DNA from 3 places in the Bradyrhizobium sp. Arg237L genome. Region 1 is predicted to be linked to each of the others. Evidence: predicted binding sites of a transcription regulator. Region 1 holds the regulator's gene; each other region holds the start of a gene.
What was found. Region 1 encodes LexA, which represses DNA repair genes until DNA is damaged. Its sites were predicted from a motif close to TGTTCNNNNTGTGTTCNG; they were not measured.
Positions count from the first base shown of each region.

Region 2: the regulator LexA is predicted to act here: its motif matches at 1,195-1,212, upstream of OZ411_RS13260 (ATP-dependent Clp protease adaptor ClpS).
Region 3: the regulator LexA is predicted to act here: its motif matches at 1,763-1,780, upstream of OZ411_RS33840 (YifB family Mg chelatase-like AAA ATPase).

Region 1 is NZ_JAQMIL010000024.1:107,515-110,790, forward strand. It holds gene OZ411_RS17090 (ComEC/Rec2 family competence protein) at 1-490, shown strand, start outside; gene OZ411_RS17095 (hypothetical protein) at 500-685, opposite strand; gene OZ411_RS17100 (hypothetical protein) at 875-1,300, opposite strand; gene lexA (transcriptional repressor LexA) at 1,596-2,297, opposite strand; gene glp (gephyrin-like molybdotransferase Glp) at 2,499-3,276, opposite strand, start outside.
Region 2 is NZ_JAQMIL010000018.1:1,446-4,721, forward strand. It holds gene OZ411_RS13260 (ATP-dependent Clp protease adaptor ClpS) at 1-1,163, opposite strand, end outside; gene OZ411_RS13265 (Tex family protein) at 1,459-3,276, shown strand, end outside.
Region 3 is NZ_JAQMIL010000074.1:18,848-22,123, reverse strand. It holds gene OZ411_RS33845 (hypothetical protein) at 1-69, opposite strand, end outside; gene OZ411_RS33840 (YifB family Mg chelatase-like AAA ATPase) at 176-1,714, opposite strand; gene OZ411_RS33835 (MBL fold metallo-hydrolase) at 1,825-2,796, opposite strand; gene gshB (glutathione synthase) at 2,957-3,276, opposite strand, start outside.

The DNA.
Region 1 (3,276 bases):
CGGTGACGGGCGGCTGCACCTGATGCGGACTGCGAAGGATGCGTTTCTCGCCAAGGAGTGGCTGGCCGCGGATGCCGATGCCCGCAGCGCGGGCGATCCGTCGCTGACGGAGGGCGTGTCCTGCGATGAGAGCGGCTGCGTGACCTCTGCGGCCGGTGGCGCGTTCATCGCGCTCACCCAGCGATCCGAGGCGCTCGCGGACGATTGCGAGCGGGCGGTGCTGATCGTGACCGCACGGCCGGTGCCGCCAGGCTGCGCGGCGGCGGTCATCGATGCCGAGCGGCTGCGGCGGCAGGGCGGGCTGGCGCTAAGGCGGAACCGGAACGGCTTCGTCATCGACGCGGTCAGGCCCGCCGGCCTCGACCGGCCGTGGTCGCCTGCGATGTCAGGCGAAGGCGAACCCGAGACCACGATCCGGATCCAGGGGGCACCCGTGCCGCGCGCCATCGATGCGACCCCGTCCGAATCCGACCTGCAGTCGGACGACTGAGCGCCCCCTTCAATCACCGCCGGCGTTGGCCGCTAGCTCGAAGGCGCCGAGCCGAAATTCATCCGGATCGCCCGAATGCGACGGCATTTGCACGAGCGTAAAGGTCGCATCCGGAAATCGCTCCCAGATCGCGAGATCTTCCGCTGCGACGGTGAGCCAGCCGAACCTGAACATGTATCGGCCGGGCTCAGCCACTCGTCCGGCTCTTTGCCATGTGATCTTGGTGACCACCGATCACGCCCCCTTGGCGAATAAAGCATCCGTTCCAACACAAAATCACATGCGCCCCCGGATGGCCTCCGGGGCCGCTCAAAACACTTTGCTTGTCACTCGCGGCAACGCTCCGCCGGCCGAGACCGGCGGCGCACGCTGCCCGAAGCTGTCTCAGCCGATGAACAGCGGGTTCGGCGCGGGGCGCTGCTCGACCGCCTTCGGTGCCGGCTCTGCAACATGATGCGTCACTGGCAATTGCAGCACGGTCGCCCGCTGCCCTTCGCAGAGCTGGGTCACCAGCACATGGCTGCCATCGGGAAACTCGATCGCGTCGTGATGACGATCCCGAATATGCGGATCGATCTGGTTGAACTTGCCGACGCGGAAGCCGGTCGTCTTGGTCCAGATCCAGCGATTGTCGTAACGGACGTTATCGGCGAACGCGAGTTCGGTCCCGGGAAGCATGCAGACTGCGACCGTCGGATCGCTTTCCGAAGCGAAGCCGCGGGTCGAAGTGCCGCGGAAGGTGGTGGTGATAAGCGTCTCTCCAACCTGGGCGGGACGCGTCGCCACGGCATGCAGGCTATAGTCACACATCGGATTGCTCCTCATTCGAGATAGCCGACCCGTGCCTGGGAAGAGGCGCAGGCCTCTATCAGAGTGGACGATAACTTATAAGCCTCTGCTTCGTTCTTGGCATTTGTACGGCCCGCGCCTTCGGTCCGTTCACAAACACGATAGCGAGACGCTGCCGCACATCACCTTGCACCGAAGTGCCCCGGCGAATTTACCGGGGCTTTCATTCTAATCATTCTAAGTCGTTCTTGTCATCGCCCTCTAGGGCAGAGCACCCACCTAAGTACCCAGACGGGGCTGCTGCGTCCTGGTCGTCTCAGTACTTGCGATAAAGCCCGATCAGCTTGCCCTGGATCCGCACCCGGTTCGGCGGCAGGATGCGGACTTCGTAGGCCGCATTGGCAGGCTCCAGCGCAATCGAGGCGCCGCGGCGACGGAAACGCTTCAGCGTGGCCTCTTCCTCATCGATCAGCGCCACCACGATGTCGCCGGTGTTGGCGGTTTCGTTGCGCTGGATCAGCGCCATGTCGCCGTCGAGGATGCCGGCCTCCACCATGGAATCGCCGCGCACCTCGAGCGCATAGTGCTCACCGGAGCCGAGCATGTCGGGCGGCACGCTGATGGTGTGGCTGCGGGTCTGCAGCGCCTCGATCGGCGTACCCGCCGCGATCCGGCCCATCACGGGAACAGCGACGGGACGGTTGCCATCGTCTTCGGCCACGGCCGCGCTGGTCGTGCGCTTGCCGAGCGTGCCCTCGATGACGCTCGGCGTGAAGCCGCGGCGGCCGTTGCCGGCGGCGGAGAGCTCGGGCAGTTTGATCACCTCGATCGCGCGGGCGCGGTTCGGCAGGCGACGGATGAAGCCCCGTTCCTCCAGCGCCGTGATCAGGCGGTGGATGCCGGACTTCGAGCGCAGGTCGAGCGCGTCCTTCATCTCATCGAACGAAGGAGGCACGCCGGCCTCTTTCAGCCGTTCGTTGATGAAACGCAGAAGTTCATACTGTTTGCGCGTAAGCATCGCGAGCATTCCCCCGGTTGGTAGCGTCGTTCGATCCGAGACTTGAGAAGAGCTGATCTCGGGAGTAACGCACTCCCATTCGTAGACAGCGAGTTTCGAAACAAATCATGAACGGACACTATATGTTCGATATGTGTTCCGCAACCACTTAATTTCTGGTGAACGCGATCAGAGATGCTTCAGTAGGTGCTGGTCGCGGCGTCATTCAGGCAATCGGAGAATGTCGCAAGGCGCGCCTTTTGCTGCGGCCGGCGCGAATGGCGGACGGATCACAAGTGCCTGCGCCGCAGTGAGATTCCCAAGCAGCGAACTGTCCTGCTTGGTGACCGGCGTTGCGATCAGCGTGCCGTCGTCGCGCTCTTCGAGAAGCGCGCGAAGATAATCTTCGCGCTGATCGTTGGCGGCGAGATCGCGGCCGAGCAGGGCGCTTTCGCTGACGTGATGAACAGCCGAGCGGCCGAGGAGGGCCCGAATCAACGGCACCAGGAACAGGTAGGCGCAGACATAGGACGACACCGGATTGCCGGGTAGGCCGATCACTCGCATCGTGCCGAGTCGGCCATGCATCATCGGCTTGCCGGGCCGCATCGCGATCTTCCAGAACGCCATGGTGACGCCCTCGGCCTCGAGCGACGGCTTTACGAGGTCGTGGTCGCCGACCGAGGCGCCGCCGGTGGTGATGAGGATGTCGGCGCCCGCGGCATGCGCGCGGCGGATGCCCTCGGTGGTGGCGGCAACCGTGTCGGCGGCGACCCCCAGATCGATCGCTTCAGCGCCTTCCGCGCGCGCCAGCGCCCGCAGCGCATAGCCGTTGGAATAGACGATCTGGCCCGGGCCCGGAGAGGTGCCGGGCATCACCAGTTCGTCGCCGGTCGCGAGCACGGCCACCTTCGGCCGGCGCCGCACGGCGAGTTCCGGATAGTTCATCGACGCCGCCAGCGACAGCGCGCGGTCGGTCAGCCGGCTTCCGCGCCTGAGC
Region 2 (3,276 bases), on a different contig from region 1:
AGCGTCGTATGTCCCGGCAGGTTGGTCGCGAGATAGCGGATGGTGTGAGTTTTGCCGGTGCCCGGCGGGCCATAGAGCAGGATGCCCTTGCGCGTCGACTGACCCAGTCGGCGCAGCGCGTCGCGGCTACCGACAAAGTTCAGAACATTGCGCTCAAGCAGTCTTAGGGTCGGTTCGGGCAGGATAACGGCCTCGCGATCGATCGGCGGCAACCGGTGCACCGTTACTCCCCTTGAGCGTCCGCGATATTCGGCTCCGCCGTCGAGCGAAAGAATCTTGCCGCGATAGGAGCGTGCTGCCTGCACCGCTTGCTCGAGTTCCGAAAAACAGCGCTGCACGAAGGTGTCGCCGGTTGCGCCGGTCGGCACCGCGATCTCGATCCGGATCGCGTCCTCGTTGCGGGATTCGCGATAAATTGATAGCAGCACCGCGTAGCGAAGCTCGCCAGCGCGGCACAGCCACAATCCGTTGTTAAGACATTTCACCGCCGCCGGCTCGCCGACGTCGACTTCATAATACTGCGGCGGAGCGATCACCGGCGCATTGCGCCCGTCATTCATCAATCCCGCAAAAGTCAGCGTCTCGTAGCGATATTCTTCGTGGACGCCGAAGAAGTGGATCGGTGAGGCGAGCAATCGGTCCAGCGCGACTTGAACGTCCGCACGCATATGACCCGGAAAGCCGCGCGCCCGCGTCACGAGCTGGTTGCGCGGAATGCCGGCAAAATGCCAATCAATCGCGACGTATGTGTATCTGAATTCTTCGCCCTGCAATTTTTCGGATGCATCCCTTGCCGCGAGCAGGCAATCGCTGCAGAGGCAGGCGATCTTGTCGCCGAGCTGCACCTCCTGCACCGGCGGCGGCGCGCCGCACAAATCGCATGGGCCGCTGGTCCTTACTGCCTCGCTGGTAATCTGAAGACGATGCCCGGCCGCGCTGATGCGCTGTTGCGCGGTTTTCCAAAGCGCCGCCGCGACCCGGGACGGATAAGGGCCGCAGGTGGCATTGCCTTGCTGGTCGATCTCGGCCGCGAACAGGATCGCCTCCCGTTCCGACTTGCCGAACACGGCGCGCAAGAGCTCCCTGACGAACTCCCGTGGCGTCTCATCATCATTGTGGAAGACAAACTGAAACGATTCGGCGCCGGTATACCCGTCGTCCATGAAATACCTCTTGTACGCAACTTAAGATCGAAAGAACAAAAAAAGAACATCACGAAACCTGCCCTTCGTCAAGCAGGCCAAACTAGAAAATGTCGGAGAGCTTTGCCGGAGGACGATTCGACACATCTTCGGCAGATTGACGGCGCACAGACCGCGATACCGATTCGCCGTTCGCGCGGGCCGCGCTTGTGAACTGCCTGTCGCTGCGACTTGATCAAATCGGCGGGCATGGTCCATAAGCGGCGTCCTCGCGACCGGTGGTTCGGTTGCTTCGAAGTGGTGCAGAGGGAATTGCGTGGCAAAGATTCATCAGCAGATTGCGCAAGAGCTTGGCGTGCGCGAACAGCAGGTCGAGGCGGCCGTCACGTTGCTCGACGGGGGCGCCACGGTGCCGTTCATTGCCCGCTATCGCAAGGAATTGACCGGCGCGCTCGATGACGCGCAATTGCGCACGCTGGAAGAACGGCTCACCTATCTGCGCGAGCTCGAGGAGCGCCGCACCGCGATCCTCAATTCGATTCGCGAGCAGGGCAAGCTCGATGCCGCGCTCGAAGCGCAGATCATGGCCGCCGACAACAAGGCGCGTCTGGAGGACATCTATCTTCCCTACAAGCCGAAACGTCGCACCAAGGCCGAGATCGCCAAGGAGGCCGGGCTCGAACCTTTGTCCGAGCTGTTGATGACGCAGCCGCAGCATGATCCGAAAGCGCAGGCGGCAGGTTTCGTCGATGCGGAGAAGGGCGTGGCCGATGCCGCCGCGGCGCTGGAAGGCGCGCGCGCGATCCTGGTCGAGCGCTTCGACGAGGACGCCGATCTGATCGGCGCGCTGCGCGAGGAGGTGTGGACGAATGCGCGCATGGTCTCAGCCGTGCGCAAGGGCAAGAAGACCGAGGGCGAAAAGTTCAAGGACTATTTCGACTTCAGCGAGCCGCTGCACAAGCTGCCGTCGCACCGCATCCTGGCGCTGTTCCGCGGCGAAAAGGAGGAGATTCTCGACCTGCAGATGCAGCCGGAGGCAGAGCCGCCGGTTGCCGGCGTGCCGAGTGCCTATGAATTGAAGATCATGAAACGTTTCGGCATTTCCGATCTCGGCCGTCCCGGCGACAAATGGCTGATCGAAACCGTGCGCTGGGCGTGGCGCACCAAGATCCAGGTGCATCTCAACATCGACCTGCGCATGCGGCTGTGGACGGCGGCGGAAACCGAAGGGGTGCGGGTGTTCGCCTCCAACCTGCGCGACCTCTTGCTGGCGGCGCCCGCCGGTGCGCGTGTCACCATGGGGCTCGATCCCGGCTATCGCACCGGCGTCAAGGTCGCCGTCGTCGATGCGACCGGCAAGGTGCTGGCGACGACAGCGGTCTATCCGCACGAGCCGCAGCGGCAATGGGACGAGGCGCTCGCGATCCTCGGTAAGCTCGCCATTCAGCATCGCGTCAACCTGATCGCGATCGGCAACGGCACGGCCTCGCGCGAGACCGATAAGCTCGCCACCGAACTGGTGAAGCGGCTGCCGGACTTGAAGATGACGAAGATCGTCGTCTCGGAGGCCGGCGCTTCCGTTTATTCGGCCTCTGCCTATGCGTCGGAGGAACTGCCCGGGCTGGACGTCACCCTGCGCGGCGCGGTGTCGATCGCCCGCCGCCTGCAGGATCCGCTCGCCGAGCTGGTGAAGATCGATCCCAAGGCGATCGGCGTCGGCCAGTATCAGCACGATCTCGGCGAAAGCAAGCTGGCGCGCTCGCTCGATGCCGTGGTGGAAGACTGCGTCAACGCCGTCGGCGTCGACGTCAACACCGCCTCCGTCCCGCTGCTGTCGCGGGTGTCGGGCATCGGGCCCGGCTTAGCGCAAAGCATCGTGCAGCACCGCGACTCGAACGGCCCGTTCAAGTCGCGCAAGGCGCTGAAGGAGGTGCCGCGGCTGGGGCCGAAGGCGTTCGAGCAATGCGCCGGCTTCCTGCGCATCAATGATGGCGAGGACCCGCTCGATACGTCCGGCGTGCATCCCGAAGCCTATCCGGTGGTGCGCCGAATTCTCGCAGCGACCAAGAGCGACATCAAGGCGCTGATCGGCAACAGCGAGATCGTGCGCCAGTTGAAGCCGCAATCGTTCGTC
Region 3 (3,276 bases), on a different contig from region 1:
TTCACCGCGGGCAACGAGCGCGAACACGGCCAGCGGCACGGCCGAGGCCAGAATCTTCAAACGCAACATGACACCACTCACTCAACCAAAGCTGGCTACGATTGCGCAGGCCTATGGTTGGCGGAGTGTAAAGAGAACTGGTTACCGTCGCGTTGACGCGACGCTGCTGGACGCTTTACGCCGCGCGCCTGATGTCGTCGGCGAGCGCGCGGTAGGACAGGGCCTCCGCGAGATGCAATCGTCCGATCTTCTCCGTGCCGTCGAGATCGGCGAGCGTGCGCGCGACGCGCAGCACGCGGTGATAGCCGCGCGCGGTGAGGCGCATGGTCTCGGCGGCATCGCGCAACAGCTTCTGCCCCTGCGCGTCCGGCTGGGCGATGGTCTCAAGCAGCGATGCCGGCGCTTCCGCATTGGTGCGGACGTTCGGCATGCCGGCGGCGGCATAGCGCGCAAGCTGGACGTCGCGCGCCGCAGCGACCCGCGCCGCCACTTCCGCCGATCCTTCGGCAGGCGGCGGCAGGATCAGGTCGGCGGCGGTCACCGCCGGCACCTCGATCCGCAGATCGATGCGGTCCATCAGCGGGCCTGAGATGCGCATCTGGTAATCGGCGGTGCAGCGGTCGATGGGTCCGCGCTTGCAGGCATAGCCGGGCTCATAGGCATGACCGCAGCGGCACGGGTTCATCGCCGCCACCAGCATGAAGCGCGCCGGATAGGTGACGCGGTGATTGGCACGCGAAACCGAAACCTCGCCCGTCTCCAGCGGCTGGCGCAGCGAATCCAGCACGCGTGGATCGAATTCCGGCAGTTCGTCGAGGAACAGCACGCCCTGATGCGCCAGCGAGATTTCGCCGGGCCTGGCGCGCATGCCGCCGCCGGTGAGCGCAGCCATGCTGGCGGAATGATGCGGGCTGCGGAAGGGCCGCCGCGCGGTCAAGGCGCCGTCGCGGATCTCGCCGGCCACCGACGCGATCATCGACACTTCCAAAAGTTCCGACGGCGACAGCGGCGGCAGGATCGAGGGCAGCCGCGCCGCCAGCATCGATTTGCCGGCGCCGGGCGAGCCCATCATCAACAAATGATGCCCGCCGGCCGCTGCGATCTCGAGCGCCCGCTTGGCGCTTTCCTGGCCCTTGATGTCGCGCAGGTCGAGCAGCGTCTCCTTCTGCTCATGCACCTTCGGCTGTGGGCGCGACAGCACCTGCGTGCCCTTGAAGTGATTGGCGATCTGGATCAGCGAGTGTGCTGCGATGATCTGGATGTCCGGGCTCGCCCACGCCGCTTCGGAGCCGCAGGCCGCGGGGCAGATCAGCCCCTCGTCGCGCGAATTGGCGCCGATCGCCGCCGGCAAGACGCCCGCAACCGGAGCGATCGAGCCGTCCAGCCCGAGTTCGCCCAGCACTGTGAAGCCGTTGAGCGCATCCGGCGGGATGGCCCCGATCGCCGCCATCAGCCCGAGTGCGATCGGCAGGTCGTAATGGCTGCCTTCCTTTGGCAGGTCGGCCGGCGCCAGATTGACGATGATCCGGCGCGCCGGAAGGGCGAGGCCGGAGGCGATCAGCGCCGAGCGAACCCGCTCCCGCGCCTCGGAGACCGCCTTGTCCGGCAGGCCTACGATCGCAAAAGCCGGTAGTCCCGGCGCGACCTGCACCTGCACGTCGACCGCACGAGCCTCGATCCCCTCGAAAGCGACGGTGGAAACGCGTTGAACCATGCTGCCCCCTTGCCACAATCGAGGGTAGCCGAAGGCAACGCCAAGCGCAAGAACATTACGGGAACGTGGGCTCCGGGGCCGCTTTTCCGCTGTCCCGGAGCCCACGCAGCTTACAGCGTCATCTGCATCGGTTCGGGATAATAGTGGAAGCCGTCGCCGACCTTGGCGACATGGCCGTAGCCGGGCCAGGCGAAGTGGTAGGACATCACGGGGGTCTTGTTGGCCGCCAGCATCTCCAGCAGCCTCACCCGCGAGGCCGCCGCCTGTTTCGGGTCGGTATCGTAGGAGAATTCCATCCGCGGCCGCTCGAGCAGCAGCACGGCGTGGTGCGAGAGGTCGCCGAGGAAGGCGAAGGATTTGCCGGCCGAGGTCACCATAAAGATGTGGTGGCCGATGGTGTGGCCGGGCGCCGCGATCGCCTGCACGCCGGGCAGGAATTCCTGGCCGTCCTTGAAGAACACCAGCCGGTCCCGGACTGGCAGCAGATTCTTGCGCGCGTGAACGACGAAGTCCTTCAGCGGGCTGCCCATCTTGCCTTCATCGGTCCAGTAATCGAAATCGCTCTGGGCGATATAGACCTGCGCGTTCGGGAACAGCGGCTTGTCGTTGGCACCGACGATGCCGCCGATGTGGTCGATATGCGCATGCGAGCAGACGACGGCGTCGATGTCCTCCGGCTTGATGCCGGCTTCCGCCATGCTCTTCTGCTGGCGGCCGGTGGTCGGACCGAACGCTTTCGAAGTGCCCATGCCGGTGTCGAACAGGATCAGCTTGTCGCCGGTGTTCACGATCGGCGAATTCTGCTCCAGCACCACATTGTCGGGCGACAGGAAGTTGTCCGACAGCATCTTCTTCACTTCTTCCTTCGGCACGCCGGTGAAGGTGCCGGAGGGATCGCCAAGCGGCAGCGGGCCGTCGGAGACGACGGTGACTTCGGCATCGCCTAGAATGAAGCGGTGCCAATACGGCGTTTGCGTGCCGAGCTTCGGCGCGCGTGCCAGCGCGCTGCCCCCGAGCAGCGTGCTTGCACCAAGGCCGGCGCCGAGCGCGAGCAGGGACCTTCGCGAGACGTTGATTGTCATGCTTTTCCTCCACGATTTTTATCGAGTTATATTTTGGCAATCATCGCGTTGCCGCCCGCGAGCAGGTCCTGCCCCACGACCTGAAGGCGAGCAAGGCCATGCTGCGCTCGCCGTCGCAAGCTGACAAGAGGTCTCAGAGCGGAAGAAAGGCAGACGCGCCCTAAGATTTTGCGCGCTTCGCCTCGATGACGTCCCAGATCATGGCCGCCACGTCCGGGCCGCCGAGCCGCGCGATGGCGCGGATGCCGGTCGGCGAGGTGACGTTGATCTCGGTGAGGTAGCCGTCGATCACGTCGATGCCGACGAACAACAGGCCGATCTCGCGCAAGGCCGGGCCGAGGGTTGTGCAGATCTCGCGCTCGCGGTCGGACAGCTCGGTCGACTGCGCCGCGCCGCCACGCACCATGTTGGAGCGCAGGTCGTCCGCCGCAGGCACGCGGTTGACGGCGCCGGCGAATTCGCCATCGACCAGAATGATGC